Regions from separate parts of the Shigella sp. SIG3 genome, predicted to be linked through region 2. Evidence: predicted binding sites of a transcription regulator. Region 2 holds the regulator's gene; each other region holds the start of a gene.

Region 1 (10,481 bases), on a different contig from region 2:
CGTCAACTTTTTCTCTTCTGACAGGACGTCATTTTGTGAATGCAATCGTTTTCCATAAATTCTTCTCCCCTCATAGGCGACGAATAGCATTTTGTGTTGAGGATCACAAAACGAATAATTGCTGGTCGCCGCGATAAGGTCAGACGAAGTCAACAAGGGGGATTTTCACTGTGCTTTACATCAGCGTAGGACACAGAATGTTGCTTCGTTTACTGTAACGCCGGGTAAATGAGCGTTTTTTGATAGTGCGTAAGTGTCGTGCGAGGAAAATAAGCATCTATTATTGTTTGTCATGACGACAAGGCAGGCATCAATGAAAGGCTTCCCAATTGCACATATTTTTCACCCTTCAATCCCGCCAATGCACGCAGTGGTTAACAATCACAATAGAAATATTGATTATTGGACGGTAAAAAGAAAGTTTGCAGAAATTGTCTCCACCAATGACGTTAATAAAATTTACAGTATAAGTAATGAACTGCGGAGAGTATTATCTGCAATTACTGCATTGAATTTCTATCAAGGCGATGTTCCTTCTGTCATGATCCGAATCCAACCGGAAAATATGAGTCCATTCATCATAGATATTTCTACAGGAGAACATGATGATTATATCATACAAACATTAGATGTAGGCACTTTTGCACCTTTTGGTGAACAATGTACTTGCTCAGCCGTCAATAAAAAAGAGCTGGAATGTATTAAGGAGACGATTTCTAAGTATTGCGCAAAGTTCACCCAAAAAGAAGCCATCTTAACACCCCCTAGGCACTTTAATAAAACCTGCATTACTTCAGATTGTTGGCAAATTCTCTTTTTTTCACCCGATCATTTTAATAATGATTTTTATTGATTATTTATAAAGGATAAAATAATGTTCCCTGTTTCATCAATTGGTAATGATATTAGTAGTGATTTAGTCCGTCGAAAAATGAATGACCTTCCTGAAAGCCCCATAGGAAATAACCTCGAAGCACTAGCACCCGGTATAGAAAAACTAAAACAGACCTCTATTCAAATGGTCACTTTACTTAACGCGTTACAACCAAGTGGAAAATGCATTATCACTGGTGATTTTCAAAAAGAATTAGCGTACTTACAAAATGTAATTCTTTATAATGACTCGTCTCTTCGTCTGGATTTTTTAGGTTATAACGCCCAAATTATTCAACGATCGGACAATACCTGCGAACTTACCATTAATGAACCGTTAAAAAACCAGGAAATATCTACAGGCAATATCAATGTTAATTGCCCATTAAAAGATATTTACAATGAAATCAGGAGGTTGAACGTAATCTTTAGTTGTGGGACTGGAGATATAGTTGATCTATCCTCTCTGGACTTACGTAATGTCGATTTAGATTATTATGATTTCACAGATAAACATATGGCTAATACTATTCTAAATCATTTTAAATTGGATTCAACAAATTTTACTAATGCCAACATGTTTCAGGTTAATTTTGTTAGTTCAACACAAAACGCCACAATCTCCTGGGATTATTTACTAAAAATAACGCCTGTTTTAATAAGCATTAGCGATATGTATTCTGAAGAAAAAATCAAGTTTGTCGAAAGTTGTTTAAATGAGCTTGGAGACATTACCGAAGAACAATTAAAAATTATGAGATTTGCAATTATAAAATCTATACCAAGGGCAACTCTTACAGATAAATTAGAAAATGAATTAACAAAAGAAATATATAAAAGCTCATCGAAAATCAACAATTGCTTGAACAGAATTAAATTACCAGAGATGAAAGAATTCTCATCAAAAAAATATATGATTACATCGATACAATCATTGAAGATTATGAAAATATCAAAGAAAATGCTTATCTGGTCGTCCCCCAAATTAATTATACTATGGATTTAAACATAGAAGACTCTAGCTCAGAAGAGTTAATACCCTCGAGAAAGACGAAAATTCTCCGGACAATGGCTTTGAGGTCGGGGAATATAACACATATGAAGCATATAACTCAGAGAATCAATATTTTACCAGAGAGGACTATACGTATAATTACGACCTTTTAAATGCAATATAGACTTAATAACTTCTTACAAAGTCTATTATTAATACCGTAGATATTCATCTTACCCTGTGCACCAAAAGCAAAAACTTATCGACGCGGGTTTGAAACTGATGGCAACCGCAAAAATGCCTGATGCGCTACGCTTATCAGGCCTACGCCATCTCTGCAATATATTGAATTTGCGTGCTTTTGTAGGCAGGATAAGGCGTTCACGCAGCATCCGGCATGAATAAAGCGCACTCAACAATCTGAAACCCGCCGGAACGGTTTATTACGTACATCAGGTGAAACTGACCGATAAGCCGCTTTCTTTTGGGTATAGTGTCGTGGACAGTCATTCATCTTTCTGCCCCTCCAAAAGCAAAAACCCGCCGAAGCGGGTTTTTACGTATATCAGGTGAAACTGACCGATAAGCCGCTTTCTTTTGGGTATAGCGTCGTGGACAGTCATTCATCTTTCTGCCCCTCCAAAAGCAAAAACCCGCCGAAGCGGGTTTTTACGTACATCAGGTGAAACTGACCAATAAGCCGCTTTCTTTTGGGTATAGCGTCGTGGACAGTCATTCATCTTTCTGCCCCTCCAAAAGCAAAAACCCGCCGAAGCGGGTTTTTACGTAAAACAGGTGAAACTGACCGATAAGCCGGGTTCTGTCGTGGACAGTCATTCATCTAGGCCAGCAATCGCTCACTGGCTCAAGCAGCCTACCCGGGTTCAGTACGGGCCGTACCTTATGAACCCCTATTTGGCCTTGCTCCGGGTGGAGTTTACCGTGCCACGGACTGTTACCAGCCGCGCGGTGCGCTCTTACCGCACCCTTTCACCCTTACCTGATCCCGCTTGCACGGGCCATCGGCGGTTTGCTCTCTGTTGCACTGGTCGTGGGTTTCCCCCCCAGGCGTTACCTGGCACCCTGCCCTATGGAGCCCGGACTTTCCTCCCCTCCGCCCGTCTCCCCCGAAGAGGACGACGACAAAGCGGCGACTGTCTGGTCAGCTTCGGCGCGCAGTATAGAGGGTTTGCGCGCCCTTGTCACCCCGTGTTGCGCATTCCAATCGCCAGTGTCGCGGCAATATTACGTGAAGCACGGCAGATATTGTCATAAGCCCCGCGGAATGCTTCGTCCAACGTACCTATGCTGGTCAATACGCTGAAGACCGCATCAATGCCATGCTGATGTACAACGCCAACATCATCGGTCAGGCTACCCGCACCCGCAATGCCAATAACCGGTTTATGGTACTTCTTCGCCACGTTTGCGACGCCAATCGGTACCTTGCCGTGAATACTCTGGCTGTCAATACGCCCTTCACCGGTGATCACCAGCGTACAATCGTGAATATGTTCCTCCAGATTCAGCGCCGTAGTGACGATTTCAATACCACTTTTCAGTTCCGCACCAAGAAACGCCATCAGCGCCGCACCCATACCGCCCGCAGCTCCTGCGCCGGGGACATCTTTTACATCAACATGCAGCGCTTTTTTAATGACATCGGCATAGTGAGAGAGGTTATTGTCCAGCTCAACAATCATCGCTTCACTGGCTCCCTTTTGTGGGCCAAAGATGCGCGATGTGCCGTTATCGCCCACCAGCGGATTGGTGACATCACAAGCGACGCGAATGACGCAATCTTTTAAGCGCGGATCGAGGCCGGAAATATCAATATCATTCAGAGTATTAAGACTACCGCCGCCAAAACCAATTTCATTGCCGTTGGCGTCGCATAATTTCGCCCCCAGCGCCTGTACCATGCCTGCGCCGCCATCATTTGTAGCGCTACCGCCAATGCCGATAATAATGTTTGTCGCGCCGCTCTCCAGCGCCTGCAGGATTAACTCGCCTGTGCCGCGTGAAGTGGTCACGAGTGGATCGCGTTTTTCCGCAGGTACCAGCTCCAGCCCACTGGCCGCCGCCATTTCAATAAACGCGGTTTTGCCATCGCCGGAGATCCCCCAACTGGCATTCACTTTCTCGCCCAGCGGCCCTGTAACCCAGGTGTGACGTTCAGAACCCTGGGTGGCTGCAATCATCGCTTCCACCGTTCCTTCGCCACCGTCGGCAACCGGAATAGAAACGTACTGTGCATCAGGAAAAATTTCCCGAAATCCTTTTTCTATCGCCTGCGCAACCTCGCTGGCAGATAAACTTTCTTTATAAGAGTCTGGGGCGATTACGATTTTCATACCTATGCCTGTTACCACATGACGCCGGAGGGCGTTTCTCTTATTCGGCCTGGATTCCAGGCCCGGATTGCAATACGCCATCCGGGCACGACGTCATTAACGAGTAACTTCGACTTTCGCCAGTTTTTCGTAGTAGCACGCCAGGGCGCTATGATCCGCCGTTCCTAAACCATCTGCTCGCAGTGCCTGCATCATCTCCATAACCGCAGCTGTGAGCGGCAGTTGCGCGCCGACGCCGTGGGAAGTATCCAGCGCATTTGCCAGATCCTTAATATGCAGATCAATACGGAAGCCCGGCTTGAAGTTGCGGTCCATCACCATCGGCGCTTTGGCATCCAGCACGGTACTGCCCGCCAGTCCACCGCGAATTGCCTGATACACCAGGTCCGGGTTAACGCCCGCTTTAGTTGCCAGCGTTAACGCTTCTGACATCGCGGCAATATTCAGCGCCACAATGACCTGATTCGCCAGTTTGGTGACGTTACCTGCACCAATTGCCCCGGTATGCACCACGGAACCCGCCATTGCTTTCATCAAATCATAGTATTTGTCGAAAATAGCCTTGTCGCCGCCCACCATCACTGACAGCGTACCGTCGATGGCTTTCGGTTCACCGCCGCTCACCGGAGCATCCAGCATATCAATGCCTTTCGCTTTCAGCGCTTCGCTGATTTCACGGCTTGCCAGCGGTGCGATAGAACTCATATCGATCAATACCGTACCTGGCTTCGCGCCTTCAATAATGCCATTCTCACCCAGCGCCACCTCTTTCACATGAGGGGAGTTTGGCAGCATGGTTATGATGACGTCGCACTGTTCAGCGATCGCTTTAGCCGTAGAGGCTGTTTCTGCACCTGCAGCAATCACGTCAGCAATAGCTTCTGGGTTACGGTCAGCAACCACCAGCGAGTAACCTGCTTTCAGAAGGTTTTTACTCATTGGTTTACCCATAATCCCTAGGCCAATAAAACCAACTTTCATAGTCATATCAATCATCTCTCTTGTTGCGGTGGTGGTTATTTTTTAAAGGTATCAGCCAGTTTATGAGTGGCAGAGCGGAAGACGCCGAGATCGCTGCCGACAGCCACAAACGTCGCGCCCCATTCCAGATAACGACGCGCATCGGCTTCGACCGGCGCGAGGATACCGCTGGGTTTGCCGTGCGCGCTGGCACGGTTAAAAATGTGCTGAATTGCTTTTTGTACATCCGGGTGTGATGCATTGCCGAGATGGCCTAATGCCGCGGCCAGATCGCTGGGGCCGACGAAGATGCCGTCTACGCCTTCGGTAGCGGCAATGGCATCGACGTTATCTACGCCCTGCTGACTTTCTATCTGGACCAGAATAGTGATGTTCTTGTTCGACTGAGCGAAATAATCCGCCACGGTGCCAAACATATTGGCGCGGTGAGAAACGGAGACGCCGCGAATGCCTTCCGGTGGGTAACGGGTTGATGCCACCGCCTGCTCTGCTTCCTCTTTTGTTTCTACAAAAGGAATCAGGAAGTTATAGAAACCGATATCCAGAAGACGCTTAATAATTACCGGCTCGTTGGTCGGCACTCGCACTACTGGCGCGCTGGCGCTGCCTTTCAAGGCCATTAACTGCGGAATAAACGTGGAGATATCGTTTGGCGCATGTTCGCCATCCAGCACCAGCCAGTCAAACCCAGCCAAACCAAGAACTTCAGTGCTAATCGGGTTAGAGAGTGCTGACCAGCAACCAATTTGTACCTGTTTCGCAGCCAGTGCGGCTTTGAATTTATTCGGGAAAACATCGTTATTCATCGCTTATACCTTTGCTTATTTCTGCAATTCCATACGTTTAATGTCGCCAACTACGAAGAGGTAGCAGACCATCGCCATCAGCGCTGAACATCCCACGAAAACCAGTGCTGCATTGAAGGAGTGCAGTTCACTTACCAGGTAGCCAATCACCAGTGGAGTGACAATGGAGGCAACATTGCCAAAGACGTTAAAGACGCCGCCACAGAGGCCAACAATCTCTTTCGGCGCGGTGTCAGAAATCACCGGCCAGCCCAGAGCACCAAATCCTTTGCCAAAAAAAGCCAGCGCCATCAGCATGACCACCAGCGTGGTGTTGTTGGTGTAGTTACATAAGATGATGGTGGAAGCCAGCAACATTCCCAGCACAATCGGTAGCTTACGTGCCAGGGTCAGGGATAAACCGCGTTTGATCAGATAATCCGAGAAGACACCTCCCAGCACGCCGCCCGCAAAACCACACAGTGCCGGAATCGAGGCGACCAGACCCACTTTCAGAATCGACATGCCTTTTTCCTGCACCAGATAAATCGGGAACCAGGTGAGGAAGAACCAGGTGATGGTGTTGATAAAATATTGTCCGAAAAATACGCCCAACATCATGCGGTTAGAGAGCAATTGCTTGATGTAATGCAGTTTGGGACCGCTTGCTGCCGCGCTGCCCGGCTTTTTGTGGTCCATATCGACCACCGCGCCATTTTCAGAGATAAACTTCAGCTCTTCCTCAGACATACGTGGGTGATCTGTCGGGTTATGAATCAACTTGATCCACAGCGCCGTCAGCACAAAACCAATCACCCCCATAACGGTAAAGACGTGCTCCCATCCCCAGGCGAAAGTCAGCCAGCCAAGCAGAGGCGAAAAGAGCGCCAGCGAGAAATATTGTGCCGAGTTAAAGATGGCGGAGGCAGTACCACGTTCTTTCGTCGGGAACCAGGCGGCGACAATACGGGCGTTCGCCGGGAATGATGGAGCTTCCGAGAATCCCAGCATAAAGCGCATAAAGAACATGGAGATCCCTGCCCAGGCCAGCGGGAACATATCAACAAAGCCTTGCAGGAAGGTGAACAGCGACCAGAAAAAGAGGCTGTAGGTGTAAACTTTTTTCGAGCCAAACTTATCAAGCAACCAGCCGCCGGGGATTTGCATCAGCAAGTAGGCCCAGCCAAAAGCGGAGAAGATGTAACCCATCGAAACCGCACTTAACTGCAACTCTTTTGCCACTTCGGTACCAGCAATAGACAGCGTTGCACGATCGGCGTAGTTAACGGCGGTAACAATAAAAATAATCAGTAATATTAAATAGCGGGTATGCACACCTTTCCTTTTTTCGTCAACGGTGTCCAGAATCATTTTATTTACCTCGGGTACTTATGCTGATTTTTATTATTATGGGGAAGGTGTTATTTATAAGTTTCATTTATGCCGTAACGACAATGAACTCGGGAATTAGTATAAGCAGCGCGAGAATAATAATCATTGTGCAAATGCTAATTTAATTAATACTTTTTAAATATTATTTTGAGCATATGCACATAAGGTTGCGCGCTAAAGCACAGATTTGCGCTTTACCTTGCCGGGCGGCACTGCAATCCCTGAAATGATTGACATTGATCACATTTCTGCGTTTAAACTCCTGACATTCTTATTTCACCCAATGAAGTCATTTATTTTTAAATGAGACCAGGTCCTCATTTTAATAACCCCTGGCTGGAGAATATTGCACAATGGCCAACATCGAAATCAGACAAGAAACGCCAACTGCGTTTTATATAAAAGTTCACGACACAGATAATGTGGCAATTATTGTTAATGATAATGGCCTGAAAGCAGGAACGCGTTTTCCGGATGGGCTGGAATTAATTGAACATATTCCCCAGGGGCATAAAGTCGCATTGCTGGACATTCCGGCTAATGGTGAAATTATTCGTTATGGCGAAGTGATTGGTTACGCCGTGCGTGCAATCCCACGCGGAAGCTGGATCGACGAATCAATGGTTGTACTACCGGAAGCGCCGCCGTTACACACGCTGCCACTGGCAACCAAAGTCCCGGAACCCTTACCGCCGCTGGAAGGATACACCTTTGAGGGCTATCGCAATGCCGATGGCAGCGTGGGCACCAAAAACCTGCTCGGCATCACCACCAGCGTCCACTGTGTGGCAGGCGTGGTGGACTATGTAGTAAAAATCATTGAACGCGATCTGCTACCGAAATACCCGAACGTCGATGGCGTGGTGGGGCTGAATCATTTGTACGGTTGTGGCGTGGCGATTAACGCACCGGCGGCAGTTGTACCTATTCGTACCATTCACAATATTTCGCTGAACCCTAACTTTGGCGGCGAAGTAATGGTGATTGGCCTGGGTTGTGAAAAGTTGCAGCCTGAGCGCCTGCTGACTGGAACGGATGATGTGCAAGCTATTCCAGTAGAAAGCGCCAGCATTGTCAGTTTGCAGGATGAAAAGCATGTCGGTTTTCAGTCCATGGTCGAGGATATTTTGCAGGTCGCCGAACGCCATCTACAAAAACTGAATCAACGTCAGCGAGAAACCTGTCCGGCTTCAGAACTGGTTGTCGGCATGCAGTGCGGTGGCAGCGATGCGTTTTCTGGCGTAACGGCAAACCCGGCGGTTGGCTATGCGTCTGATCTACTGGTGCGCTGCGGCGCAACGGTGATGTTTTCAGAAGTCACGGAAGTGCGTGACGCGATCCATCTGCTGACACCACGCGCAGTGAACGAGGAGGTCGGCAAACGGCTGCTGGAGGAGATGGAGTGGTACGATAACTATCTCAATATGGGAAAAACCGACCGCAGCGCCAACCCTTCGCCGGGCAACAAGAAAGGCGGTCTGGCAAACGTGGTAGAGAAAGCGCTCGGCTCCATTGCTAAATCGGGCAAAAGTGCAATTGTTGAAGTGCTGTCGCCCGGTCAACGCCCGACTAAACGCGGATTAATTTACGCCGCGACGCCAGCCAGCGATTTTGTCTGTGGCACGCAACAGGTGGCTTCGGGTATCACCGTGCAAGTGTTTACGACCGGTCGTGGTACGCCGTACGGCCTGATGGCGGTACCCGTCATTAAAATGGCAACCCGCACCGAGCTGGCGAACCGCTGGTTTGATTTAATGGATATTAATGCGGGCACCATCGCTACCGGCGAAGAAACTATTGAAGAGGTGGGCTGGAAGTTGTTCCACTTTATTCTCGACGTCGCCAGCGGGAAGAAGAAAACCTTCTCGGATCAATGGGGACTGCATAACCAGCTGGCGGTGTTTAACCCAGCACCGGTGACCTGATAATTCAATTCGTATTATGCCCGATAGCACACGTTTATCGGGCATATTGAGTCACAGCGAAGACGCGTGATCCCCGACCAGAATCACTTCAACCCCAGCCTTTCGCAGTCCTTCCAGACTATCCGCAGGAATGCCTTCATCAACAATGATCATGTCGATACGTTGAGTATCAATGATCTTATGTAAACTGGAACGATTGAATTTACTGGAATCGGTGACCACGATGATCCGTTCCGCAACTTCGCACATCCGACGGTTTAAACGGGCTTCATCTTCATTATGTGTGCTGACGCCGCGCTCCAGATCGATCGCATCTACACCAAGAAACAGCATATCGAAGTGGTAATTTTGCAGCGATTGCTCAGCCTGATCGCCGTAAAAAGATTGCGACTGACGGCGCAAATGCCCGCCGGTCATCAGCAGCTCAACGCCTTCCGCTTCCAGCAACGCATTAGCCACGTTCATACCGTTGGTCATCGCAATTACGTCAGTGTACTTGCGCATCAGACGAGCAATCTCAAAAGTGGTGGTCCCGGAATCGAGGATCACCCGATGACCTGGCTGAATCAACTCAACGGCAGCTTTCGCAACGCTGCGTTTCATCGCGGTGTTCAGTGCGCTTTTATCTTCCACTGATGGCTCGACTGACGGCGTCGTGCTATCGCAGATCAACGCGCCACCATAGGCACGCACAGCGATCCCCTGCTTTTCCAGAAAAGCCAGATCATTGCGGATCGTCACAGTAGATACGCCATACAATGCCGACAGATCGTTAACCTGCACACTCCCTTGCTGTCGCAGACGCTGAATGATCTGTTCTCGTCGCTCGCTGGTGCCTGTCACTCGCTTCTCACCTGAAGCGTCGGTATTACTCATAGTAAGTCCTTTCGTAAAACTTTCGTTTCATTTCGTTTTGCCTATTAACGCCTTTCTATTAAGCAAATGCAAGCCCATCTTGCCCATTGGCGCAAGCTACTCTCGTTTCAGTGACTTTCATTATGTTTCTTTTGTGAATCAGATCAGAAAACTATTATATTTCGTTTTATTTTTATCTCACCATGATGCAGTATTAATTGAAACAAAACGAAAGATTAATATCGCAGTAATCTGAACTGGAGAGGAAAGTGAAACATCTGACAGAAATGGTGAGACAGCACAAAGCGGGCAAAACAAATGC
Region 2 (10,481 bases):
CGTCGGGCTTCCCTGGCGCGAGAAATTTGTACGGTATCAGCATGCATCGGGATTAACTCCCGCAGCATTCGCATATCCAGGCGGCGAAAATGCAGTTGCGCCCGCTGTGCCTGATGCGGATGCATGCCAAGCGTGACCAGCGTCTTGCGCCCCAGCTCTAACGCACTGGAGAATGTTTCACGGGAAAACTGCGTCACCCCTGCCTGTAATAACTCATGCGCTTCCACACGTCCGCGCACTCGCGCAAGAATATGCAAATGCGGAAAGTGCTGCTGGCATATTTCCACCAGCTTCATGGTGTCTTCCGGCTCGTTACAGGTAATGACGATAGACTCAGCGGCCTCTGCACCCGCAGAACGTAAAAGATCGACCTGCGTGGCGTCGCCGTAATAAACTTTGTAGCCATATTTACGCATCAGGTTAACGGCGCTGATATCCCGCTCCAGCACGGTAATGCGCATTTTATTTGCCATCAGCAAACGACCAATCACCTGACCAAAACGCCCGAAGCCCACGACAATGACCTGGGGTTTATCATCGTTGACCCACGGTTTTTCGTCTTCTTCTTCCGGTCCGTTAAACTGGCGGGATAGCCATTTATCCACCAGCTTCATCAGCAACGGCGTGGTCATCATGGAAAGCGTCACCGTCACCAGCAACAGCGCCATCTGGTCGCCCTGGAATAAACGTTGTGAAGAAGCGGTAGAAAAGAGGACAAAGGCAAACTCACCGCCCTGACTCAACACGCCAGCAAACTGCATCCGCTCTGAGCTACGCACGCCATACAATCGCGCCAGCAGATACAGCACGAGAATTTTCACCGCCACCAGCACAACCACGCTTATCACTACCCACAACAGATGGGTATAAAGCACCCCGAGGTTGAGCGACATGCCGACAGAGATAAAGAACAAACCGAGCAGCAAGCCTTTGAAGGGATCGATAGCCGTTTCCAGTTCATGGCGATATTCACTTTCCGCCAGCAGCACGCCCGCAATAAATGTACCGAGCGCCATCGACAGCCCCAGCGCATCCATAAACAATGCGGAACCCAACACCAGCAGCAGCGTCGCGGCGGTGAACACTTCCCGCACGCCAGAAGCTGCAATAAAGCGGAATACCGGACGCAGTAAATAGCGCCCACCAATCAGCATGCCGACAAACGCCAGCACCTTCATGCCGATCTTCATCCAGTCGAAATGTTCGTCTGCCGACCCCGCCAACAACGGCACTAACGCCAGTGCTGGGATCACTGCCAGATCCTGAAACAGCAGAACCGAAAACCCGAGCTGGCCGGATTCGCTGCGATTCATCCCTTTCTCACGCATCAATTGCAACGCCATTGCAGTTGAAGACATCGCAAGGCCAATGCCACCGACCACCGCCGCCTGCCAGGCGAAATCCGTCAGCATCAATAATCCCGCCAGCAACGCCGCGCTTAACAGCACCTGTGCCACGCCTACGCCAAAAATCGAACGCCGCAGTTGCCAAAGTTTGGAGGGATTCAACTCAAGGCCGATGATAAACATCAGGAATACCACGCCGAGTTCCGAAAAGTGGAGGATCTCATCGACGTCGCTAATAAACCCCAGCCCCCACGGGCCAATTGCAATCCCTGCCAGCAAATATCCCAACACAGCGCCAATCCCCAGCCGCGATGCCAACGGCACCGCAGCCACCGCCGCGAAGAGAAACAGCACTCCTGCGAGTAAAAAATCGGAACCTTCCATCAGCGGCCTCCTGGAGACAGCGGATTTGCCAACCAGTCACCGTAGGCTCTGGCGTGGCTCGCCAGCTCCTTTGCGCTTTGCCGTCTCGCCCAGTAAATAATGATGGAACTTAACCAATGCATCCGGCACATGCCCGCCGCCAGTTCAAAGGGGCGCAGCACATCGCTCATCGGGTAGCGATTCAGCGCGTCATAACGGTAAGCACTTTCCGGCTCGCCGGTGGTAATCACGTTACGCCAGTACTTTCCCGCCAGTTGGTTTCCTCCCGGCCCGCTGGCAAAACCACGACTTAATACCCGGTCCAGCCACTCTTTCAGTAGCGCCGGGCAGCTATAGGTATAAAGAGGATGCTGAAAGACAATCACCTCGTGCTCGCGCAGTAATGCCTGCTCACGGGGGATATCAATAAAAAAATCGGGATAGTGCGCGTAAAGGTCGTGCACGGTAACATTGCTGAGCTGCGTGGCCGGTTTAAGCAGTACCCGGTTTGCCACCGAGTCCTGAGATTCCGGATGGGCATACAGCAGCAAAACTTTCGCTGGCTGAGACATCATCCCCCTCCCGGTATGGTTTTTGTGTATAGTCGCTGTTTTGGGCTACCATTGCGCCCGGTGCGGCAGCTCGCCCATACATTACATTATCATAATGATAAGTTAACATAGTCTGAACATACGGCGCCTTATGATTGTTTTCTCCTCGTTACAAATTCGTCGCGGCGTGCGCGTCCTGCTGGATAATGCCACCGCCACCATCAACCCCGGGCAGAAAGTCGGCCTGGTGGGTAAAAACGGCTGTGGTAAATCTACCCTGCTGGCATTGCTGAAAAATGAAATCAGCGCCGACGGCGGCAGCTACACCTTTCCGGGAAGCTGGCAACTGGCGTGGGTGAATCAGGAAACGCCAGCGTTACCGCAAGCGGCGCTGGAATATGTCATTGACGGCGACCGTGAATATCGTCAACTGGAAGCGCAGCTGCACGACGCCAACGAACGTAACGACGGGCACGCCATTGCGACCATTCATAGCAAGCTGGATGCTATTGACGCATGGAGTATTCGCTCCCGTGCCGCCAGCCTGCTGCACGGCCTCGGTTTCAGCAATGAACAACTGGAGCGCCCGGTAAGTGATTTCTCCGGTGGCTGGCGTATGCGTCTTAACCTTGCCCAGGCGCTGATTTGCCGTTCAGACTTGCTGCTGCTCGACGAACCGACTAACCACCTCGATCTCGATGCCGTTATCTGGCTGGAAAAATGGTTGAAGAGCTATCAGGGCACGCTGATCCTGATCTCTCACGACCGCGACTTCCTCGATCCGATCGTTGATAAAATTATTCAGATCGAACAACAAAGCATGTTCGAGTACACCGGCAACTACAGTTCGTTTGAAGTACAGCGCGCCACCCGTCTGGCGCAGCAACAAGCGATGTACGAAAGCCAGCAGGAACGCGTGGCACATCTGCAAAGTTATATCGATCGTTTCCGTGCCAAAGCCACCAAAGCGAAGCAGGCCCAGAGCCGCATTAAGATGCTGGAACGTATGGAGCTGATTGCCCCCGCACACGTCGACAACCCGTTCCGCTTTAGCTTCCGCGCGCCGGAAAGCCTGCCAAATCCGTTACTGAAGATGGAAAAGGTCAGCGCAGGCTATGGCGATCGCATTATTCTCGACTCGATTAAATTGAATCTGGTCCCCGGCTCGCGCATTGGTCTGTTAGGCCGCAACGGCGCAGGTAAATCGACATTAATCAAACTGTTAGCCGGTGAACTTGCGCCAGTCAGCGGTGAAATTGGTCTGGCAAAAGGGATCAAGCTCGGCTACTTCGCCCAGCATCAACTTGAATACCTGCGCGCCGACGAATCACCTATTCAACATCTGGCACGTTTAGCGCCGCAGGAGCTGGAACAAAAACTGCGTGACTACCTCGGCGGCTTTGGTTTCCTGGGCGATAAAGTAACCGAAGAAACGCGCCGCTTCTCCGGTGGGGAAAAGGCCCGCCTGGTGCTGGCATTAATTGTCTGGCAGCGTCCGAATCTGCTGCTGCTCGACGAACCGACTAACCACCTTGACCTCGACATGCGTCAGGCAGTCACCGAAGCATTAATCGAGTTTGAAGGCGCGCTGGTTGTCGTTTCGCACGACCGTCATTTGCTGCGTTCCACCACTGACGATCTCTACCTGGTTCACGATCGTAAAGTCGAACCGTTCGACGGCGATCTGGAAGATTATCAACAGTGGTTGAGCGACGTACAAAAGCAGGAAAACCAGACCGACGAAGCGCCAAAAGAGAACGCGAACAGCGCCCAGGCACGTAAAGATCAGAAGCGTCGGGAAGCGGAGCTGCGTGCGCAAACCCAGCCGCTGCGTAAAGAGATTGCCCGTCTGGAAAAAGAGATGGAGAAGCTGAACGCGCAACTGGCGCAGGCGGAAGAGAAACTCGGCGACAGCGAACTGTATGACCAGAGCCGTAAAGCGGAGTTGACCGCCTGCCTGCAACAGCAAGCCAGCGCCAAATCCGGCCTGGAAGAGTGCGAAATGGCGTGGCTGGAAGCCCAGGAGCAGCTTGAGCAGATGCTGCTGGAAGGCCAAAGCAACTGATGGCGCAGATAACGACGACCGATGCCAATGAATTTAGCAGCAGTGCTGAATTCACCCCTATGCGCGGCTTTAGCAATTGTCATCTACAAACTATGCTGCCGCGTTTGTTTCGTCGTCAGGTGAAATTCACCCCGTACTGGCAGCGGCTGGAGTTGCCCGACGGCGATTTTGTCGATCTCGCGTGGAGTGAAGACCCCGCACAGGCGAAACATAAACCGCGTTTAGTGGTGTTTCACGGGCTGGAAGGCAGTCTCAATAGCCCTTACGCCCACGGTCTGGTTGAGGCGGCGCAAAAGCGCGGCTGGCTGGGCGTGGTGATGCATTTTCGCGGATGCAGCGGTGAACCAAACCGTATGCACCGCATTTACCATTCGGGCGAAACCGAAGACGCCAGTTGGTTTTTACGCTGGCTGCAACGCGAATTTGGTCATGCGCCAACGGCTGCCGTCGGCTATTCGCTCGGCGGTAATATGCTGGCCTGTTTGCTGGCAAAGGAAGGCAATGATCTCCCGGTTGATGCGGCGGTGATTGTCTCTGCGCCGTTTATGCTGGAAGCCTGTAGCTATCATATGGAAAAGGGCTTTTCCCGCGTTTATCAGCGTTACTTGCTGAACCTGTTAAAAGCCAATGCCGCGCGCAAGCTGGCAGCCTACCCCGGAACGCTGCCGATTAATCTCGCGCAGTTAAAATCGGTACGTCGCATCCGTGAATTTGACGATCTAATCACCGCCAGAATTCACGGCTACGCCGACGCTATCGACTATTATCGTCAGTGTAGCGCCATGCCGATGCTGAACCGGATCGCCAAACCGACGCTGATTATTCACGCCAAAGACGATCCGTTTATGGATCATCAGGTGATCCCAAAACCGGAAAGTCTCCCCTCGCAGGTGGAGTATCAACTGACTGAACATGGCGGTCATGTTGGCTTTATTGGCGGTACATTACTTCATCCGCAAATGTGGCTGGAGTCACGCATTCCTGACTGGTTAACAACGTATCTGGAGGCGAAATCATGTTGATTCCGTGGCAAGACCTCTCCCCCGAAACGCTGGAAAATTTAATTGAAAGCTTTGTGTTACGTGAAGGCACCGATTATGGTGAACATGAGCGTACACTTGAACAGAAAGTCGCCGACGTCAAACGCCAGCTACAGTGCGGAGAAGCGGTGCTGGTATGGTCGGAACTGCACGAAACGGTCAATATTATGCCGCGCAGTCAGTTTCGCGAATAACCTGCAACCGTCGGCGGACGAGATAATAGTGATAGCTAAGTCATGGAGTTACTATGTCTGCCAAACATCCGGTCATTGCGGTAACAGGATCCAGCGGCGCGGGGACCACCACCACCAGCCTCGCGTTTCGTAAAATATTCGCGCAGTTAAATCTGCATGCAGCTGAGGTGGAAGGCGACAGTTTTCACCGTTACACCCGCCCGGAAATGGACATGGCGATCCGCAAAGCGCGCGACGCCGGGCGGCATATCAGCTACTTCGGCCCCGAAGCGAACGACTTCGGCCTGCTGGAACAAACCTTCATTGAATACGGTCAGAGCGGCAAAGGGAAATCTCGCAAATATCTGCATACCTACGACGAAGCCGTACCCTGGAATCAGGTACCGGGAACATTCACCCCCTGGCAACCTTTACCAGAACCCACTGATGTACTGTTTTATGAAGGTTTACACGGCGGCGTAGTCACGCCACAGCATAACGTTGCGCAGCATGTGGACTTACTGGTCGGCGTAGTGCCTATCGTTAACCTTGAGTGGATTCAAAAACTGATCCGCGACACCAGCGAGCGCGGGCACTCACGAGAAGCAGTGATGGACTCGGTAGTGCGTTCAATGGAAGACTATATCAACTACATCACACCGCAGTTTTCCCGCACCCATCTTAACTTCCAGCGCGTTCCCACCGTCGACACTTCAAACCCGTTCGCGGCAAAAGGTATCCCGTCGCTGGATGAAAGCTTTGTGGTGATCCATTTTCGTAATCTGGAAGGGATCGATTTCCCTTGGCTGCTGGCGATGTTGCAAGGCTCATTCATTTCCCACATCAATACGTTAGTGGTACCTGGCGGCAAAATGGGGCTGGCAATGGAATTAATTATGCTGCTGCTGGTGCAACGATTGATGGAAGGAAAGAAAATCGAGTAACTTTGCTATTATGCCGGATAAAATACTATCCGGCTTCACAACGGGATAGTTAAGTCACGCGGCAACCACTTCATACGAGTGAGTAATATTCACCGCTTTTTCCAGCATCAACGCCACTGAACAATATTTCTCGGCAGAGAGATCAACCGCACGCGCAACCGCTGCGTCTTTCAGGTCGCGACCGGTGACGATAAAATGCAGATTAATGTGCGTAAACAGGCGTGGTGCCTCTTCGCGGCGTTCAGAGGTCAATTTTACTTCACAATCGACCACATCCTGACGCCCTTTTTGCAGGATCGAAACCACATCGATGGCACTGCAACCACCCGCCGCCATCAACACCATTTCCATCGGACTTGGTGCTTTATCGCCTGAGTTGCCGTCCATTAAAATCTGGTGACCAGAGGCGGATTCGCCCAGAAAAGTTAACCCTTCGACCCACTTCACTCGCGCTTGCATTTTTGCTACTCCACTGCGTCAATTTTCCTGACAGAGTACGCGTACTAACCAAATCGCGCAACGGAAGGCGACCTGGGTCATGCTGAAGCGAGACACCAGGAGACACAAAGCGAAAGCTATGCTAAAACAGTCAGGATGCTACAGTAATACATTGATGTACTGCATGTATGCAAAGGACGTCACATTACCGTGCAGTACAGTTGATAGCCCCTTCCCAGGTAGCGGGAAGCATATTTCGGCAATCCAGAGACAGCGGCGTTATCTGGCTCTGGAGAAAGCTTATAACAGAGGATAACCGCGCATGGTGCTTGGCAAACCGCAAACAGACCCGACTCTCGAATGGTTCTTGTCTCATTGCCACATTCATAAGTACCCATCCAAGAGCACGCTTATTCACCAGGGTGAAAAAGCGGAAACGCTGTACTACATCGTTAAAGGCTCTGTGGCAGTGCTGATCAAAGACGAAGAGGGTAAAGAAATGATCCTCTCCTATCTGAATCAGGGTGATTTTATTGGCGAACTGGGCCTGTTTGAAGAGGGCCAGGAACGTAGCGCATGGGTACGTGCGAAAACCGCCTGTGAAGTGGCTGAAATTTCGTACAAAAAATTTCGCCAATTGATTCAGGTAAACCCGGACATTCTGATGCGTCTGTCTGCACAGATGGCGCGTCGTCTGCAAGTCACTTCAGAGAAAGTGGGCAACCTGGCGTTCCTCGACGTGACGGGCCGCATTGCACAGACTCTGCTGAACCTGGCAAAACAACCAGATGCTATGACTCACCCGGACGGTATGCAAATCAAAATTACCCGTCAGGAAATCGGTCAGATTGTCGGCTGTTCTCGTGAAACCGTGGGACGCATTCTGAAGATGCTGGAAGATCAGAACCTGATCTCCGCACACGGTAAAACCATCGTCGTTTACGGCACTCGTTAATCCCGTCGGAGTGGCGCGTTACCTGGTAGCGCGCCATTTTGTTTCCCCCGATGTGGCGCAGACTGATTTATCACCCCGATATCAACTATGCACTTCGACAAACGCTGGTGCTATGTTTGCCCGTGGCCGTTGGGTTAATGCTTGGCGAATTACGATTCGGTCTGCTCTTCTCCCTCGTTCCTGCCTGTTGCAATATTGCGGGCCTTGATACGCCTCATAAACGTTTTTTCAAACACTTAATCATTGGTGCGTCGCTGTTTGCCACCTGTAGCTTACTGACACAGCTGCTACTGGTAAAAGATGTTCCCCTGCCCTTTTTGCTGACCGGATTAACGCTGGTACTTGGCGTCACTGCTGAGCTGGGGCCATTGCACGCAAAATTGCTTCCTGCATCGCTGCTCGCCGCCATTTTTACCCTCAGTCTGGCGGGATACATGCCGGTCTGGGAACCATTGCTCATCTATGCGTTGGGCACTCTCTGGTACGGATTGTTTAACTGGTTTTGGTTCTGGATCTGGCGCGAACAACCGCTGCGCGAGTCACTAAGTCTGCTGTACCGTGAACTGGCAGATTATTGTGAAGCCAAATACAGCCTGCTTACCCAGCACACCGATCCTGAAAAAGCGCTGCCACCGCTGCTGGTGCGCCAGCAAAAAGCGGTCGATTTAATTACTCAGTGCTATCAGCAAATGCATATGCTTTCCGCGCAAAACAATACCGATTACAAGCGGATGCTGCGTATTTTCCAGGAGGCGCTGGATTTGCAGGAACATATTTCGGTCAGTTTGCATCAGCCGGAAGAGGTGCAAAAACTGGTCGAGCGTAGCCATGCGGAAGAAGTTATCCGCTGGAATGCGCAAACCGTCGCCGCTCGCCTGCGCGTGCTGGCTGATGACATTCTTTACCATCGCCTGCCAACGCGTTTTACGATGGAAAAGCAAATTGGCGCACTGGAAAAAATCGCCCGCCAGCATCCGGATAATCCGGTTGGGCAATTCTGCTACTGGCATTTCAGCCGCATCGCCCGCGTGCTGCGCACCCAAAAACCGCTCTATGCCCGTGACTTACTGGCCGATAAACAGCGGCGAATGCCGTTGCTTCCGGCACTGAAAAGTTATCTGTCACTAAAGTCTCCGGCGCTACGCAATGCCGGACGACTCAGTGTGATGTTAAGCGTTGCCAGCCTGATGGGCACCGTGCTGCATCTGCCGAAGTCGTACTGGATCCTGATGACGGTATTGCTGGTGACACAAAATGGCTATGGCGCAACCCGTCTGAGGATTGTGAATCGCTCCGTGGGAACCGTGGTCGGGTTAATCATTGCGGGCGTAGCGCTGCACTTTAAAATTCCCGAAGGTTACACCCTGACGTTGATGCTGATTACCACCCTCGCCAGCTACCTGATATTGCGCAAAAACTACGGCTGGGCAACGGTCGGTTTTACTATTACCGCAGTGTATACCCTGCAACTGTTGTGGCTGAACGGTGAGCAGTACATCCTTCCACGTCTTATCGATACCATTATTGGTTGTTTGATTGCTTTCGGTGGTACCGTCTGGCTGTGGCCGCAGTGGCAGAGCGGGTTATTGCGTAAAAACGCCCATGATGCTTTAGAAGCCTATCAGGAAGCGATTCGCTTGATTCTGAGCGAGGACCCGCAACCAACGCCACTGGCCTGGCAGAGAATGCGGGTAAATCAGGCGCATAACACTCTGTATAACTCATTGAATCAGGCGATGCAGGAACCGGCATTCAACAGCCATTATCTGGCAGATATGAAACTGTGGGTAACGCACAGCCAGTTTATTGTTGAGCATATTAATGCCATGACCACGCTGGCGCGGGAACACCGGGCATTGCCACCTGAACTGGCACAAGAGTATTTACAGTCTTGTGAAATCGCCATTCAGCGTTGTCAGCAGCGACTGGAGTATGACGAACCGGGTAGTTCTGGCGATGCCAATATCATGGATGCGCCGGAGATGCAGCCGCACGAAGGCGCGGCAGGTACGCTGGAGCAGCATTTACAGCGGGTTATTGGCCATCTGAACACCATGCACACCATTTCGTCGATGGCATGGCGTCAGCGACCGCATCACGGGATTTGGCTGAGTCGCAAGTTGCGGGATTCGAAGGCGTAATACAGGCTAAACCATCGGATAAGGCATTCACGCCGCATCCGACATATTTTGCCTGATGCGTCTTATTTACGCCCCAACCACCTTCGCCACCGCGTGGGCGAAACGTTGCATCCCCTCATCGATATCCGCATCTTCCACCACCAGCGACGGTGCTAAACGCATCACATCCGGTCCGGCATTCAGCACCATTACGCCAACCTCTGCACCCGCATACAGGAAATCACGCGCCCGACCTTTGTAGTGTGGTTTCAGCTCCGCGCCAATTAACAGCCCCATACCGCGAATATCGCTAAACACATCGTACTGCTGATCGATCTTCTGCAAATGGTCAACAAAACGCTGGCGTTTCGCCTGAATGCCTTCCAGCACTTCAGGGGTATTGATGATATCAAACGCCGCGCCCGCTACTGCACAGGCCAGAGGATTACCGCCGTAGGTGGAACCGTGAGAACCAGGATGAAACGC
Region 3 (10,481 bases), on a different contig from region 2:
CCGATATTACGCAGCTTCTCGCGTCCCATTTTGAGCATGGATTCATTGATATCAGCAAGGACCACTTTGCCAGTTTCTCCGACCAGGCGGGAGAATTTCGCTGTCAGGTCGCCGGTGCCACCAGCCAGATCCAGCACGGTCTGCCCACGGCGTACGCCGCTGCAATCAATCGTGAATCGCTTCCACAAACGATGAATACCAAATGACATCAAATCATTCATGACATCGTATTTTGATGCCACGGAATGGAAAACGTGGGCGACCATATCCGCTTTTTGTTCCTTCGCGACGGTCTGAAAACCAAAGTGCGTCGTTTCTTGTGACTTATCCACCATCTCAATGCCTGCTCATCAAAAAATTGTTCCAGAAGTGTAACAGATTGGGCGTCGATGCCCTAGATTTCTACCCGGCTTAACTACCCCTAATGGGCTAGCACGACTGCTGATTATATTCATCATCGCGTTGATAAGCTTCATCATTCGGCTGCCCCGGAACCGACCGAAGTCGATACTCTTCATCCTGGCTCACCGCCTGTTCAGCCAAATCCGGATTAATCTCGCGTTTAATTTCTACTCCTAAACCGCGAAACGCTTCTGCCTGCGCCAGCACATTTCCGCGACCTGAAGAGAGTTTTTTCATTGCCTGGCGGTAGTTATCCTGCGCTTTGTCGAGACTTTGACCAATCGCGGACATGTCATCGATGAACAAACGCATCTTGTCGTACAGCTTGCTGGCACGATCGGCGATTTGCTGGGCGTTACGGCTTTGATGCTCATAACGCCACAGGTTGGCAATAGTACGCAACGCCACCAGCAGCGTAGTCGGGCTAACCAGCATGATATTGTTTTTCAACGCTTCGGTGATCAGCTCCGGCTGGCGGTCAAGCGCCAGTAAAAAAGCGGGTTCAACGGGAATAAACATCAGCACGTAATCCAGAGTTCGCAGCCCCGGCAGCTGTTGATAATCTTTGCGTCCCAGCAAACGGATATGGTTACGCACCGACGCGATATGTTCCTGTAGCGCGCTTTCGCGGGTGTAGTCGTCTTCGGCGTTAAAATAGCGTTCATAGGCGACCAGCGTCATTTTGGCGTCGATCACCACATCTTTTCCCTGCGGCAGCCGCACGATGACATCCGGCTGCATCCGCGAGCGGGCGTCATTTTCGATGCTGACCTGGGTTTCATATTCATACCCTTCACGCAGACCGGAAGCCTCCAGCACCCGCGTCAATACTACCTCGCCCCAGTTGCCCTGGGTTTTATTGTCGCCTTTCAGCGCGCGCGTCAGGTTGATCGCTTCCTGGGCCATTTGCGCGTTGAGTTGCTGGAGATTGCGAATTTCGTGGGTCAGGGTATGGCGTTCTTGTGCTTCTTTACCGAAGCTGTCCTGAACCTGACGGCAGAAACCGTCCAGTTGTTCACGTAGCGGCGACAACAGGCTGTTCAGACTCTGACGGTTTTGCTCATCAACCCGGCGATTGCTGTGCTCAAAAATACGGTTGGCGAGGTTTTCAAACTGCTCACTGAGGCGCTGCTCGCTGTTAATCATCTGGCGAATTTTATCGTCAGCATGTTGCTGTGCGGCTTCCATCCGCGTGGTTACTTCACGCAGATCGGCCTCCAGAGAGGTGTTAATACTTTGCAGGCTGCGCACTTCGTTATTGAGCAATTCACACTCTGCACGCCAGTGCTCGCTTTGGGTAATTTGTTGTTTTGCCGCGCTTAACTCCGCGACCATCTCTTCACGTTCAGCTAATTGCTCGGCTTTTTGCTGCGCATGTTGATAACTGGCAAACAGCCAGCCAATTGCCACACCCACCAACGCAATAACTGCGTAAACCATGATTGAGAAATCCACAACGCCTCCTGACGCAACAACTTACCCGCACAAAATAGAATTGTGCTGTACAAACGTCCAGTTGGAAAGGCATTTCCTGCGAGGCGCTACGCAAAAATACAAAAGGCCGAACGCGTCGGCCTTCAGACAGGAGAAGAGAATTACAGCAGACGACGCGCCGCTTCCACCACGATTTTCACCGCATGGCTTTCAGTTTGTTTCATCGTCTCAGCATTCGGGATCTCTTGCTGGGTGCGGTTAACGATAACACCCGCTACCATACCGGCACGCAGGCCCTGACTTGCACACATGGTCAGCAGAGTTGCAGATTCCATTTCATAGTTCATTACGCCCATCGCCTGCCACTCTTCCATAGAACCTTTAAAGTGACGAACTACGCGACCAGAGTAAGTATCGTAACGTTCCTGACCTGGGTAGAAGGTATCAGAAGAAACTGTCACGCCAACGTGAGTTGTCGCGCCAATAGATTTCGCAGCTTCAACCAGCGCAGTCGTACATTCGAAATCAGCGACAGCCGGGAATTCCAGCGGTGCGAAGTGCAGGCTCGCGCCATCCAGACGGACAGACGCCGTGGTAACCAGGACATCACCCACATTAATATGCGGCTGAATAGCGCCCGTTGTACCGATACGCAGGAAGGTGCGAATGCCCAGCTGTGCCAGCTCTTCAACAGCAATAGAGGTAGACGGGCCGCCGATACCGGTAGAGCAGACGATAACAGGTTTACCATCCAGCTCTGCACGCCAGGTAGTGAATTCGCGGTGAGATGCCAGCTTAACCGGCTTATCCATCAGCGCGGCGATCTTTTCCACACGATCCGGGTCGCCAGGGACGATGGCAAGCGTAGCCCCTTGTAAATCGTTTTTAGTGAGGCCGAGATGAAAAACATCAGACTTGGACATATACAACTCCTCTGTGAATCGGTTTAGTCAGAAGAAGCAAAAAGACACTTTACCGAAGGGTTTAACATTTTTTCGTGATACTCATCACCATGACGCAAATGCGTTGCATAAATTTACCCACCAAAAGTGATTCATATCACATAAATCACTCTTCATTCTGCAGGACTGCATAAAAGATGAGCCGATTCAGGCAATGTGATTTGTTGCATGCTGACTATAGTTAACATTGCGCAACATTTTTATAAGGGTACGGAGAATACCATGGCAACAACACAACAATCTGGATTTGCACCTGCTGCATCGCCTCTCGCTTCGACCATCGTTCAGACCCCGGACGACGCGATTGTGGCGGGCTTCACCTCTATCCCTTCACAAGGGGATAACATGCCTGCTTACCATGCCAGACCAAAGCAAAGCGATGGCCCACTGCCAGTGGTCATTGTAGTGCAGGAAATTTTTGGCGTGCATGAACATATCCGCGACATTTGTCGCCGTCTGGCGCTGGAGGGGTATCTGGCTATCGCACCTGAACTTTACTTCCGCGAAGGCGATCCGAATGATTTTGCCGATATCCCCACGTTGCTTAGCGGTCTGGTAGCAAAAGTGCCTGACTCGCAGGTGCTGGCCGATCTCGATCATGTCGCCAGTTGGGCTTCCCGCAACGGCGGCGATGTTCATCGTTTAATGATCACCGGATTCTGCTGGGGTGGACGTATCACCTGGCTGTATGCCGCGCATAATCCACAGCTAAAAGCCGCAGTGGCGTGGTACGGCAAACTGACGGGCGACAAGTCGCTGAATTCACCGAAACAACCTGTTGATATCGCAACCGATCTTAACGCACCGGTTCTCGGCTTATATGGTGGTCAGGATAACAGCATTCCGCAGGAGAGCGTTGAAACGATGCGCCAGGCGCTGCGGGCTGCTAATGCGAAAGCAGAGATTATCGTGTACCCGGATGCCGGGCATGCATTCAACGCTGATTATCGCCCGAGCTATCATGCCGAATCTGCGAAAGATGGCTGGCAGCGTATGCTGGAATGGTTTAAGCAGTATGGTGGGAAGAAGTCGCTGTAATGAGAAAAGACCGGGTGGTATTACCACCCGGTTTGGATTTACCCCCGACGCAAATTCTGCGCCGCCTGCACCATGTTCGCCAGTGCCGCGCGGGTTTCTGGCCAGCCGCGCGTTTTCAGGCCACAGTCCGGGTTGACCCACAGGCGCTCTGCCGGAATGCGTTTTGCCGCTTTCTTCAGCAAGGCTTCAATCCATTCCACGCTCGGTACGTTTGGCGAGTGAATGTCATAGACGCCAGGACCGATTTCATTTGGATAATCAAACTCTTCAAACGACTCCAGCAACTCCATGTCGGAACGCGAGGTTTCGATGGTGATGACGTCTGCGTCCAGCGCCGCAATCGAATCCATGATGTCGTTGAACTCGCAATAACACATGTGAGTGTGGATTTGTGTGTCATCTTTCGCCACGGCGGCGTTGATACGGAAGGCCTCTACGCCCCACTGGAGATACGCATCCCAGTCGCTACGACGCAGCGGTAAACCTTCGCGCAGCGCCGGTTCGTCAATCTGGATGATGCCAATTCCAGCGGCTTCCAGATCGGCCACTTCATCACGCAGCGCCAGCGCAATCTGTTTGGCGATGGTTTCACGGCTGACATCTTCACGCGGGAACGACCAGCAGAGTATGGTCACCGGCCCCGTCAGCATCCCTTTCACCGGTTTGTCGGTCAGCGATTGCGCATACTTCGCCCACTCCACGGTAATCGGTGCCGGGCGGCTAATGTCACCAATGACAATCGGTGGCTTCACGCAGCGGGAACCGTAGCTCTGTACCCAACCGTTTTGCGTAAAGACAAATCCGTCGAGGTGCTCGCCAAAGTATTCCACCATGTCATTACGCTCGGCCTCGCCATGTACCAGCACATCCAGTCCCAAACGTTCCTGCTCAACAATGGCCTGCTTGATATGTTCCGCAATGCCCGTGCGGTAGTTGTTGGCGTCGAGATTGCCCTTTTTGAAATCCAGACGCAGGGTACGAATTTCCGTGGTTTGCGGGAAGGAACCAATCGTGGTGGTCGGCCACGCTGGCAGTTTAAAACGCGCACGCTGGGCTTCAGCACGCACTTCATAGACATTCGCACGCTGGCTGTCCTGGGCGGTGATCGCCGCCAGACGCTTTTCTACCGCCGGATTATGTACACGAGTAGAGTGACGACGCGCCTGAATTGGGGCGCTCCACTCTGCCAGAGCTGCCGTGTCACCACTGTTCAGCGCATCGCGCAGCAGTGCCAGTTCATGGCATTTTTGTAGGGCGAAGGCAAACCAGCTTTTCACTTCTGCATCAAGACGCGTTTCCACGCTCAGGTCGATGGGGCTGTGCAGCAACGAGCAGGAAGATGCCACCCACAAATCACGTTTGCCGACAATGTCCTTAATTTGCGCATATTTCTCAGTAAGATCGGCGCGCCAGACGTTACGACCATTGATTAGACCCGCAGACAGCAGCCAGTCAGAAGGCAGGCGCTTGTGCAGTTCAACAACGTCATCTTTACCATGTACAAGGTCCACATGCAGCCCCTGAACAGGCAGCGCAGTAATCGTGTCGAGATTTGGCGTTACGCCTTCAAAATAGGTGGTCAGCAGCAGTTTCACCTGTCCCTGGAGCGCGTCGTAAGCGGGTTTGTATGCGTCCAGCCACGCCTGTGGTAGTTCCAGTACCAGCGCGGGTTCATCAATCTGTACCCACTCGATGCCGCGTTTCGCCAGTTCTGCCAGCACTTGCTGATAAACCGGCAGAATGTCGTTCAGCAGGCTAAGGCGGTCAAACTGTTCACCTTTCACTTTCCCCAGCCACAGGTAAGTAACCGGCCCCAGCAGCACAGGCTTAACGTTGTGGCTCAGCGCCAGCGCCTCGTCCACTTCCTCCAGCAGCTGCGTCCAGGTCAGTTTGAACTGTTGGCCTTTAACGAACTCCGGCACCATGTAGTGATAGTTGGTGTTAAACCATTTGGTCATTTCCGCTGCCGCCGCAGGTTCGCCAGTCGGCGCACGTCCACGACCAATACGGAACAGGGTGTCGATATCTACCGAACCGTCTTTGTTCTGATGACGTGGCGGAACATTACCCAGCAGCAAACTGGTGGTCAGTACATGATCGTACCAGGCAAAATCGCCCACCGGCAGCAGGTCGATACCCGCTTGCTTTTGTTGATCCCAGTGACGAGCACGCAGTTCACGCCCTACTGTCAGCAGTTCTTCACGCGTGGAGTTCCCCGCCCAATAACTTTCTTGCACTTTTTTCAGCTCGCGACGCAGGCCAACGCGAGGGAAACCGAGGGTGTGATTCAATATTGTCATTTTTCTTCCTCTAATTATATGTAAATCCTATGGATTTTGAATTTAGGGAAGGCGGCAAGTTTATTCATCGCCGGGAGCTTACTGAAGTAAGTGACCGGGGTGGAGAAACGTAGCCAACGCACCATAAATTTAAAAGACGAAGGATTTTAGCCGTCCAGATGTTTACACATCCATAATTGGCGGTTACTGTATATTCCTCAAGCGCAAATTATTCATGCCGAAGTGAAGGACTTTCATGATCGAAGTAAAACACCTGAAAACGCTACAAGCGTTGCGGAACTGCGGCTCGCTCGCAGCCGCTGCGGCAACGTTGCATCAGACGCAATCCGCCCTGTCTCACCAGTTTAGCGATCTGGAACAACGCCTTGGCTTCCGGCTATTTGTGCGTAAGAGCCAGCCGCTACGCTTTACACCGCAGGGAGAAATCCTGTTGCAACTGGCAAACCAGGTGCTGCCGCAAATCAGCCAGGCACTGCAAGCCTGCAATGAACCGCAGCAGACGCGTCTGCGCATTGCCATTGAGTGCCATAGCTGTATTCAGTGGCTGACACCCGCTTTAGAAAATTTCCATAAGAACTGGCCGCAGGTAGAGATGGATTTTAAATCGGGCGTGACGTTTGACCCGCAGCCCGCGTTGCAACAGGGCGAGCTGGATCTGGTGATGACCTCCGATATCCTGCCGCGCAGTGGCCTGCATTATTCGCCGATGTTCGATTATGAAGTACGCCTGGTGTTAGCACCTGACCATCCACTGGCGGCAAAAACGCGTATTACACCGGAAGATCTCGCCAGCGAGACGCTATTAATTTATCCGGTGCAGCGTAGTCGACTGGATGTCTGGCGGCATTTTCTTCAGCCGGCAGGCGTCAGCCCGTCACTGAAAAGCGTCGATAACACCTTATTATTGATTCAAATGGTTGCCGCGCGGATGGGTATTGCCGCGCTACCGCATTGGGTAGTAGAGAGTTTTGAGCGCCAGGGTCTGGTGGTGACCAAAACCCTGGGCGAAGGCTTGTGGAGCCGACTGTACGCCGCCGTGCGCGATGGCGAGCAGCGTCAGCCAGTTACGGAAGCGTTTATTCGCTCAGCGCGCAATCACGCCTGCGATCATCTGCCGTTTGTGAAGAGCGCGGAGCGACCCACTTACGATGCACCCACAGTGAGGCCAGGATCACCAGCGCGCCTGTAATAAACGTTGGCCAGTGCGGCTGTTGGTGCCAGATAGCCAGGTTTACCAGCAGCCCTGCCGGAACGTGCATATTATTCATAATGCCCAGCGTTCCGGCGTCCACCTGCGTCGCGCCGTAGTTCCACATAAAGTAGCCAATCCCGGAAGCCACCACGCCAAGAAACACCAGAATGCCCCATTGCAACGTGGTTTGCGGCATTTTCTGCGCATTTCCCAGCAAGAACCATGCAATTACCGCCACCAGGAACGCGCCAAGATAGAACCACGCAAAGGCGTTATGCTGCGGCATCGGGCGAGTTTCCATCAGGCGTTTGTAACCCACCATGCCGATGGCAAAAGTGATATTGGAGAGTTGCACCAGCAACAAGCCAGTCCAGAAATGGTCGGTGACCTGATCATAGCGAATAATCCCGGCACCAATCACCGCCAGCAAGGCGCTAAAAGCATAGCCCCAGCGCAGACGGCGCTTACTCATGATGTCATAAATCAGCGTGATGTAGAGCGGCGTCAGTACGGTGAACAGCAACAATTCGGAGACCGTCAGGTAGAGATAAGCGCGGAAACTCAGCATATACATCACGCCGAGCTGCATCGCGCCCACCAGCATATACAGGCCGACCGTTTTCAGGCTATTGCTACGGGTACGCAGAAACGGCAGAAAAACGAGTGCCGCCAAGCCAACGCGCACCAGCACCGCAAAATAGCTATCGACGTGCCCCGCAAGGTACTCGCCATAAAAGCTAAAGGAGAAGGCCCACAGAATCGTGGTGATGATAAGTAGCGCCACAATGGAAAACTCTTTGATTAACGAGTATCCATTGTAGCGAAGTATCAGGTTGACAACTGACCAAATAAAGAACGATTACGATAAATAGAGTTTACGCAGATAATGCGGCACCGCGTCGTCGGCATTAGTACCAATAACTTCCAGCTCCGGATGCAGATCTTTCAGACGCTGGTGCGCACTGCCCATAATGCAGCCTTTCCCCGCCATCGACAGCATTTCGGCGTCGTTCATCCCGTCACCAAACGCAATACAATCCTTCAGGCTGTAGCCCAGTTTCTTCGCCACTGCTTCCAGCGCATGGCCTTTCGACACGCCGCCCGCCATCACTTCCAGACAGGTTAAGGTAGAGAAACTGACGTTGACGCGATCGCCCCAGCGAGCGTTAATCGCCTGCTCCAGCGGCAGCAGTTGTTCATGGGAATCGCAGGTGAAAAACACTTTGCTGACGCCTTCCGGCTCCAGTAATCCCGGCTCATACAGCGCATATTTGAACACCGCTTCTTTAAAAAAGCGCATCTCTTCCGGGCGATGGCGATTCATAAACCATTCGTCGTCGCGATAAACGTTAGTAATGATGTCCGGATTGTCGTTGACTACGCCAAACAGATCGCTGGCAATGTCGCGATCCAGGTTATGAGCAAAAATCAGATTGCCATCCAGATCGTGAACGCGCGCACCATTGGAGGTAATCATGTAAGACTTAATCTCCAGATTATCGCGAATTTGCCCCACATCAACGTGGTGACGACCGGTCGCAAACACAAAGTTGATGCCGCGCGCGGTGAGCAGCTTCAGAGTTTCTTTGGCGTAAGGGGATAACGTATGGTCGGGAGAAAGTAACGTGCCATCTAAATCAGACGCAACAACCTGGTACATAAGAAATTTAAACCTCTGTAGAGCGGTTTCCGCTGGGTGAGTTATGCCTGTTGAAAAAATCAACGATGGCGTGGAGCGCGACTGAGCGCATTGCGTCCTTTTCAAAAAGGATCTCATGGTAAGCACCTTTTATTACCAACGGCCGTCCTCCTTCGACAGGATGGCCCGCGGCGGTGCGGAGTTCACAAAAACGGTCGTGCATGCGGTTATCCACCACGCGTTCCTCTTCAGCTTGTAAGAGAAGCGTTGGCGTGGCGTCATCACCCGCACCGGCTAACACCTGTTCGCCAGCCAGAATACTTTCGCGTACCCAATGGTAGGTCGGCCCACCGACGCGAATCGTTGGGTCATCAGCATAGAAGCGTAAGTTACGTCGATATCGCTGTCTGCTGTGGGTCAGTACGTTGATAGCAAACGGCAACGCGCGCCAGCGCCCGGTGCCTATTGCATAGCCATCACGGAAACGTGGATGCGCTTCGGCCCAGTTGAGGATCTGCCGTGCCATAAATGACGGCATACGAATCACGATCCCAAACATTGGCGCAGTTAGCGCAATGGCGTCACATACACCTGGATGGCGTTGCAGAAATAATGTGGAGATCGCACCGCCCATCGAATGTGCCAGTATATAGCGTTTACGCCACGGACCGGGCTGAACCTCCTGCTGCCAGAATGCCGCCAGATCATCAACATAATCATTAAAGCGATTAACATGCCCGAGATGCGGATCGGCTAACAGGCGACCGGAACGTCCCTGCCCGCGATGGTCGATGATTAAGACATCAAACCCCAAATGGAACAGGTCGTAGGCCAGTTCCGCATATTTTACGTAGCTCTCAATACGCCCCGGGCAGATGACTACCACCCGGTCATGGTGCTGTGCGCGAAAACGGACAAAGCGCACCGGAATGTCATCCACACCAGTAAACTCTGCTTCATCACGCTGACGCCAGAAATCAGTCAGCGGTCCCATGGTAAAAGCAGCAAACGCGTTTTCTCTTGTTTCCCAGTCTTTTTGCTGCTGAAACATCGGGTAATCTGCCTCTTAAACCACGTAAAATCGTTTTTTTAAGCGTGCCTGACACAACGCTGCGACAGTAGCGTATTGTGGCACAAAAATAGACACACCGGGAGTTCATCATGACCTTAGAATGGTGGTTTGCCTACCTGCTGACATCGATCATTTTAAGCCTGTCGCCAGGCTCTGGTGCAATCAACACTATGACCACCTCGCTCAACCACGGTTATCGCGGCGCGGTGGCGTCTATTGCTGGGCTTCAGACCGGACTGGCGATTCATATTGTGCTGGTTGGCGTGGGGTTGGGGACGCTATTTTCCCGCTCAGTGATTGCGTTTGAAGTGTTAAAGTGGGCAGGCGCGGCTTACTTGATTTGGCTGGGAATCCAGCAGTGGCGCGCCGCTGGCGCAATTGATCTTAAATCGCTGGCCTCTACTCAATCGCGTCGACATTTGTTCCAGCGCGCAGTTTTTGT

The links. Region 2 encodes CRP, which controls carbon source genes, mostly activating them, when cyclic AMP is high. Its sites were predicted from a motif close to ATGTGANNNNNNTCACAT; they were not measured.
Region 1: garD (galactarate dehydratase) is a predicted target of CRP. The motif match lies at 7,608-7,625, and genes of this name have one in related genera.
Region 3: udp (uridine phosphorylase) is a predicted target of CRP. The motif match lies at 2,884-2,901, and genes of this name have one in related genera.

Annotation. Positions count from the first base shown of each region.
Region 1 is NZ_JBQZXE010000057.1:3,736-14,216, reverse strand. It holds gene tdcR (transcriptional activator TdcR) at 1-58, shown strand, start outside; gene yhaB (protein YhaB) at 314-853, shown strand; partial or broken gene ACUU1I_RS11935 (YhaC family protein) at 875-2,051, shown strand; RNA gene rnpB (RNase P RNA component class A) at 2,661-3,037, opposite strand; gene garK (glycerate 2-kinase) at 3,070-4,221, opposite strand; gene garR (2-hydroxy-3-oxopropionate reductase) at 4,318-5,208, opposite strand; gene garL (2-dehydro-3-deoxyglucarate aldolase) at 5,238-6,008, opposite strand; gene garP (galactarate/glucarate/glycerate transporter GarP) at 6,024-7,358, opposite strand; gene garD (galactarate dehydratase) at 7,733-9,304, shown strand; gene agaR (aga operon transcriptional regulator AgaR) at 9,356-10,180, opposite strand; partial or broken gene ACUU1I_RS11895 (class II D-tagatose-bisphosphate aldolase non-catalytic subunit) at 10,429-10,481, shown strand, end outside.
Region 2 is NZ_JBQZXE010000003.1:24,243-34,723, forward strand. It holds gene kefB (glutathione-regulated potassium-efflux system protein KefB) at 1-1,730, opposite strand, end outside; gene kefG (glutathione-regulated potassium-efflux system ancillary protein KefG) at 1,730-2,281, opposite strand; gene ACUU1I_RS01435 (ABC transporter ATP-binding protein) at 2,412-4,325, shown strand; gene ACUU1I_RS01440 (hydrolase) at 4,325-5,347, shown strand; gene ACUU1I_RS01445 (YheU family protein) at 5,341-5,559, shown strand; gene ACUU1I_RS01450 (phosphoribulokinase) at 5,613-6,482, shown strand; gene ACUU1I_RS01455 (OsmC family protein) at 6,537-6,941, opposite strand; gene crp (cAMP-activated global transcriptional regulator CRP) at 7,243-7,875, shown strand; gene ACUU1I_RS01465 (YccS/YhfK family putative transporter) at 7,926-10,016, shown strand; gene argD (bifunctional acetylornithine/succinyldiaminopimelate transaminase) at 10,083-10,481, opposite strand, start outside.
Region 3 is NZ_JBQZXE010000043.1:773-11,253, reverse strand. It holds gene ubiE (bifunctional demethylmenaquinone methyltransferase/2-methoxy-6-polyprenyl-1,4-benzoquinol methylase UbiE) at 1-335, opposite strand, end outside; gene rmuC (DNA recombination protein RmuC) at 430-1,857, opposite strand; gene udp (uridine phosphorylase) at 1,998-2,759, opposite strand; gene ACUU1I_RS10035 (dienelactone hydrolase family protein) at 3,021-3,836, shown strand; gene metE (5-methyltetrahydropteroyltriglutamate--homocysteine S-methyltransferase) at 3,875-6,136, opposite strand; gene metR (HTH-type transcriptional regulator MetR) at 6,372-7,325, shown strand; gene bioP (biotin transporter) at 7,213-8,112, opposite strand; gene yigL (sugar/pyridoxal phosphate phosphatase YigL) at 8,188-8,988, opposite strand; gene pldB (lysophospholipase L2) at 8,996-10,018, opposite strand; gene rhtB (homoserine/homoserine lactone efflux protein) at 10,129-10,481, shown strand, end outside.